2 regions of the Longicatena sp. genome follow, and region 1 is predicted to be linked to the other one. Evidence: predicted binding sites of a transcription regulator. Region 1 holds the regulator's gene; the other holds the start of a gene.
The links. The regulator Rex, encoded in region 1, represses fermentation and respiration genes when NADH is low (regulators of the CRP and FNR family bind a similar motif). The targets are predictions, from matches to a motif close to GTGAANNNNTTCAC.
Positions count from the first base shown of each region.

Region 2: a site for Rex is predicted at 1,662-1,675, ahead of AC1VS3_RS09945 (acetyl-CoA C-acetyltransferase). Genes of this name have one in related genera too.

Region 1 covers NZ_CEVYEL010000012.1:57,414-60,845, forward strand. Annotated here, with positions in the region: gene asnS (asparagine--tRNA ligase) at 1-1,354, opposite strand, end outside; gene AC1VS3_RS04295 (redox-sensing transcriptional repressor Rex) at 1,620-2,249, opposite strand; gene AC1VS3_RS04300 (NUDIX hydrolase) at 2,392-2,913, opposite strand; gene AC1VS3_RS04305 (NUDIX hydrolase) at 3,075-3,432, opposite strand, start outside.
Region 2 covers NZ_CEVYEL010000047.1:14,683-18,114, forward strand. Annotated here, with positions in the region: gene AC1VS3_RS09940 (DUF6323 family protein) at 1-58, opposite strand, end outside; gene AC1VS3_RS09945 (acetyl-CoA C-acetyltransferase) at 357-1,562, opposite strand; gene AC1VS3_RS09950 (acyl-CoA dehydrogenase) at 2,138-3,277, shown strand; gene AC1VS3_RS09955 (electron transfer flavoprotein subunit beta/FixA family protein) at 3,299-3,432, shown strand, end outside.

The DNA of each region.
Region 1 (3,432 bases):
ATGGCTCAACATCACGAATATTCTGCATGCCTGTTAAATACATCAGCATACGGTCAAAGCCTAAGCCAAAGCCGGCATGTTTACAACCGCCATAACGACGCAAGTCCATATACCATTGTAAGCTGTCAGTTTCCATACCCATTTCTTTCATACGCGCTTCTAGCACATCATAACGCTCTTCACGCTGACTTCCGCCAACCAATTCGCCAACGCCTGGCACTAACAAATCACATGCCGCAACCGTCTTATTATCTTCATTGACACGCATATAGAAGGCTTTGATATCCTTTGGATAATCAATCAAGAAGACCGGGCCATTGACTACTTTCTCACATAAGTAGCGTTCATGCTCACTCTGCAGATCCATGCCCCATTCGATTTTGTTATTTTCAAACTTCACATCGGCTTTCTTTAAAAGCTCAATCGCCTCCGTATAAGTCATACGCTTAAATTCACTGTTACGTACCTTGGTGATACGTTCAATGCATTCCTTATCAATCATGCTGTTAAAGAATTTCATTTCTTCCGGTGCATTTTCCAAGACATAATCAATACAATATTTCACCATATCTTCAATAAGATCCATATCATCCTCTAAGTCCGCAAAGGCAATTTCCGGTTCAATCATCCAGAATTCACTGGCATGACGTGTCGTATTTGAGTTTTCGGCACGGAAAGTTGGTCCAAAGGTATACACATCTCGAAAAGCCATCGCAAAGGATTCTACATGCAATTGTCCGGATACCGTTAAAGAAGCGTGTTTCCCAAAGAAATCTTCTTCATACTTTTGATCTTCACGTGTGGTAACTGTAAAGGTTTCTCCCGCACCTTCTGCATCATTGCCGGTAATGACTGGCGTATGTACATAGACAAAGCCCTGGTTCTGGAAGAACTCATGGATGGCCATGGACAATACAGAACGCAGACGGAAAATGGCATAGAAGGAATTCGCACGAGGACGCAAGTGTGGTATCTCACGCATATACTCAAAGCTGTGACGTTTCTTCTGCAATGGATAATCACGATCACAATCACCTTCCAAAACAGCCTCTGTTACTACAATTTCAAATGGCTGTTTACCATCTGGTGTTAATTTTAATTTCCCGGTTACGGTAATAGCTGCGCCGGTAGGATATTTCTCTACTTCCGCGAAGTTTTTCAATTCCTGCATATAAACTAATTGTGCATTGCGGAAATACGTACCATCATTTAATTCGATAAAGCCTAATTTACCGCTGCAGCGATTTGTACGTATCCAACCTTGCAGCTGTACATATTCCAAGCTGTCTAGTTCTACATGAGATGCGCTTAATACGATTTCATATAGTTCGCGAATGGTCATAAATTCAAACATTTCATTTCCTCCTTTTATTCATTAAGGGAACAAAAAAAACGTTCCCTTTCAGGAACGTAAGTTAGTTACGCGGTGCCATCCTGATTCCTGTCAGAAATACCTCTGCTGACAGACATCTTGCTTATCGGATCTTAACGCCATCCTTTCGCGGAATCGTCTACTCTATTCTCCGATTCAACTCCACAGGTGTTCTCCGCTTGCTCGTATGCCTCCGGCTTCCACCATCCCGGATTCGCTATGCATCGTTAGCAGGCATCGTCCTGTTTCAACGTTCTACATTTAAACTGTTTGTTTCAAAAACAAGTTCCTGTATAGATGATACCACATCTACGCTCTTTAATACAACCCCTTTTGGAATTTGTATATGCACATGGGTAAAATCGACCAAACCTGTGATGCCACAGGCAATTAAACGATCTACCGTCTGCTGAATATTTTCACTGATGGCTAAGATGGCGATACGGCAGCCATCCGGAATGCGTTGTTCCAGCTCACTGATATCATATACCGGAATACCGAAACGCACACCCTGGCGATCAGGATTAATATCAAATGCACAGGCAATCTCACCTACAACATAATCCCATTTATTATACTTCATCAAAGCGCGGCCCATATTACCTGCCCCCACCAAAATGATCTTCTCATCGAAATCCATGCCAAGCTGCTGGTTGAATATTTCAATCAGTTTATTGACATCATAACCATACCCTTGTTTCCCCAGATTTCCCAAAAAGGAAAAATCTCGGCGAATCGTCGTTGGTTCAATATTCACAACACTGGCAAGCTCTTTGGACATGATCCTTTCCACTCCTGAGCTTTTCAGTTTCCGCAGTGCTTTCAGATACACCGGATAGCGCTGCAACGTAGCCTTTGGCACATTTTTCTCTGTCATGTTCATCACCTCTGTTAGTATACCACAAATTTTTTTAATTGTGAAGAATTTGTCATTTTGAACTTTTACGGCTTGTACGTACTGTCATACGTATCTCATAGTGCTAATAAAAAGAAGCAAGAAAACTTAGCTTTCCGATATATTATGATGAACAATGCAAGCCTTGCTGCTTATGCATGTCTAACAATAAAGCAAGCAAATGTGGCTGATATGGGATGAAGATTCCCTGTTTGCACATCAGATGCACAGTTTCTAAATCTGCCCAACAAACACCACTGACCTCCTCCTTTTGCAATGTCAGATCTGCTAATCCTCCGGCATAATCAATGGTAAAGAAATCTACTAAGGAATGTTGTCCATAGCTGCGCAAAACCGGCTTACGTTGTTGAAAATCCATATAAATGCCTAATTCTTCCTGCAACTCGCGCTGTGCACATTGCCGGGCATTTTCTCCACTAACAGCACTTCCGCCTATGCCAAAATCCCAATAGCCGGGAAAGCTTTCTTTTTGATCTGAACGTTTTTGTAACAACAGACGACCATCTTTACCAAGAATCAACAGATGAATGACCAAATGGTAATCTCCTATTGCCATCGCATCTCCACGCTTTACCCTGCGTCCAGTACAAATGCCATCTTGTGTATAGATATCCCAGTATTCCATGATTCTTTCCTCCTAACCTTCTGTGATTGCTTTATTGGCTGCGTGATTGATTATGCGCTTGCTCATCACGTGCTTTTCATGTTTTTAATTATATCTTTTTATTCTTTAAATCATTGATCAAGTGCTTTACAAATGCTTACCCGGTACATTCTCCTTTTTCATCATTCACATTCTTTCGCAAGCCTTGTCACGATGGTTTGTATCCGCTCATCATCCAACTGTTTCAAGGTATCCTTAAAGAAAGCCGGATAGGCATCATAGCTTTGATAGTCATCGATCGGTATCCAAACCGCCTCCTCTAAAGGTGTTTTAAGAAATGGCTTTTTTAAATCCTCTTCATGCACAGGTTCTACCAGATAATAAAAGGATACCTCATGATTATTGCCAAGATCTTCTACATCAAAAAAATTCTCATGGATGCATACCAGTCGTTTAACACGAATAGATAAGCCTATTTCTTCCTTTGTTTCCCTGATGATTGCCTCTTCTGCAGTTTCCTGAAACATGATGGCACCTCCC
Region 2 (3,432 bases), on a different contig from region 1:
ATTGAAGTTGTTGATTGAGCGTTTGATTGACGGATAAAGCTTGAGATGTCGTATGCATTGATAATCACTTCCTTTCATGTAAAGAGTTTTATCACAAATAGGAAGCGAGGTATAGTCTTGAAAAAATGATGAATTTATGGTATTATATGAATACAAATAAGAGAAAAAAATCTTTAAACTATATGTCGATGGTGTTGAAACATCATTTTTTTATTTTATCGGGATGAAAAGAGCAGATACAGGGATTGAAGAAAGGGCATAAACAAGTCTCAATACAGTATTTAATCATACGAACGTATGATAGAAGTACATACAAAAAAAACATCGGTAAATACACCGATGTTTTGCGTTATTTCTTAAGGACGTTTTACGATAACAGCAGTACCCTGTCCGCCACCGATACACAGAGATGCTAAACCAACTTTTGCATCACGTTTGATCATTTCGTGGATCAATGTTACTAAGATACGGTTACCAGATGCACCTACTGGATGACCCAGTGCAATGGCACCACCATTTACGTTTGTCTTGTTCATGAATTCTTCGCGATCGATACCGTGTTCTTCCACTAATTCATGGATAACACCTAAACTCTGTGCTGCGAATGCTTCATTCAGTTCGACTAATTCAATATCCTGCAGTTTCAGACCTGCATAGTTCAATGCATGACGAATTGCTGGAGTAGGACCTAAGCCCATAGTCAATGGATCTACACCACCTTGGCCGATACCGATAACTTCACAAATTGGTGTTAAGTTATATTTTGCTACAGCATCTTCACTAGCTAATAATACAAAGCTTGCACCATCATTGATACCAGATGCATTAGCAGCTGTTACAGTACCATCTTTAATGAAAGCTGGGCGAAGTTTTGCCATTTTTTCAGGAGTAGATTTACGGTTAGGATGTTCGTCAGTATCAAAGATCACAGTTTCTTTTCTCAGTTTTACTTCTACTGGAACGATTTCATCTTTGAAACGTCCGCTATCAACAGCAGCTATTGCTTTCTGTTGAGATGCATAACCGAATTCATCTTGCATTTCACGAGTGATGTTATATTTTTTCGCAATATTTTCTGCGGTAACACCCATGTGAATACCATTCATAGCATCAGTTAATGCGTCGTAGATCATATGGTCCGTACATTTGAAATCTCCCATTTTGTTTCCTGTACGAGTGTTTGCAGGAATTAGGTAAGGAGCACCTGACATGCTTTCTACACCACCAGCAACAACGATATCATTGAAGCCAGTCTGGATAGACATAACACCTTCCATTACGGTACGTAAACCGGAACCACATACCATGTTAACGGAATGTGAACAAACAGATTCAGGAATACCAGCAGCCAATGCAACCTGACGGCCGATGTTCTGCCCCAATCCTGCACTTAATACGTTACCACACAGCAGTTCATCAACATTTTCAGGGGCAACGTGTGCGTCTTCCAGTAATGCTTTGACAACAGTAGCACCTAAATCAACTGGTTTAACTGTTGTTAAAGAACCCAGAAAACTACCGATTGCACTACGTTTAGCGCTAACAACATAAGTTTTTTTCATTTTCTCTACCTGTCTTTCTTTTTCGAAACCTTTCTTGATATGAATACTAACTTCATACATGAATATGATACCGAAAAAGGATACAGATGTCAACAGCTTGTGAAAAAATTAATAAGTTCTGTATGCATACTTTTGGGTGTTGTAAGTTTAGGATGTTGTCCCTTTATAAGTAGGAGGAAACGTTATCATTTTGATGCATCTTGACTACAATACTAAGAATTCCCAAAAAAGATTAGATTCAAAGCATAAGCATTTAACTAAAGTGTACATCAAGAGCCAAGGATATGACCTACTTATACAAGATTTTTTCTTTTCATGAATAGAAAGGGATGGTAAGCAGGAAAGGTAAGGATAATACAGGAAGAAAGGGTGCTAATGAAACGGGTTTTTTGTTTCTGTTAAAACTTGTTAAAATTTTAACAATTGTGTTGACGAAAGGAAAAAAGAGGGATAAAATTATATATGGATTATGGCTCCCGAAACGCCGGGATACCGCCTGTTATATACATTATTTATATATAGGCGCATGTAAGAATCCTATTAGTTCAAGAACATTCAAGGAGAGGAGAACACTTATGGACTTCATGTTAACAGAACAACACAAAATGATGAAGAAACTATTCGCTGAGTTTGCTGAAAAAGATGTCAAACCTCTTGCAGCAGAAGTCGACGAAGACGAACGTTTCCCACGTGAAAACGTTGAAAAAATGAGAGAGTGCAAAATGCTCGGTATTCCATTCCCAAGAGAATACGGCGGAGCAGGGGCAGATTACCTGAGCTACATTCTGGCAGTTGAAGAACTGAGCAAGAAATGTGGTACTACAGGTGTTGTATTATCTGCCCATACTTCTCTGGGAACTTGGCCAATTTTTGCATTTGGTACAGAAGAACAGAAAAACCGTTATCTGCCTGATTTATGTACAGGTAAGAAACTGGCTGCTTTCGGTTTAACAGAACCAAATGCCGGTACGGATGCTGCTGGTCAGCAGACAACTGCTGTAAAAGATGGCGATGATTATATCTTAAATGGTACAAAGATCTTTATTACAAACGCTGGTGAAGCTGATGTATATGTAATCTTTGCGATGACTGACAAGTCTAAGGGAACACATGGTATTTCTGCCTTTATCGTAGAAAAAGGTATGCCAGGATTTACAGTAGGACAGCACGAAAAGAAATTAGGTATTCGTGGTAGTGCTACTAGTGAATTGATCTTTAACAATGTGCGTTTAAGCAAAGATCAGCTGTTAGGTCAAGAAGGTAAAGGCTTCAAGATTGCCATGATGACACTGGATGGCGGACGTATCGGTATCGCTGCACAGGCATTAGGTATTGCTCAGGGTGCAATTGATGAAGTTGTTCCTTATGTGAAATCACGTAAACAGTTCGGTCGCCCTATTTCTAAATTCCAGAACACACAGTTCCAGTTGGCTGATATGCAGGTAAAAACAGATGCAGCTCGTCTGTTAGTTTATCAGGCTGCGATGGCTAAAGAAAACGGACAACCTTACACATACTTAGCTGCTGAAGCAAAATTATTTGCTGCTGAAGTTGCCATGGAAGTTACGACAAAAGCAATCCAGCTGATGGGTGGATATGGTTATACACGTGATTATCCAGTAGAAAGAATGTTCCGTGATGCAAAAATTACGGAAATCTACGAAGGTACTTCTGAAGTACAGCGTATGGTTATTTCTGGACAGATGTTGAAATAATAAAAGGAAAGGAAGAAGATCATGAAAATTATCGTTCTTGTAAAACAGGTACCGGATTCAACTGAAATCCGTGTCGATAAGGTAACAGGTACTCTGATTCGTGCTGGTGTACCAAGTATCATCAACCCAGATGATTTAGCTGGTGTTGAAGAAGC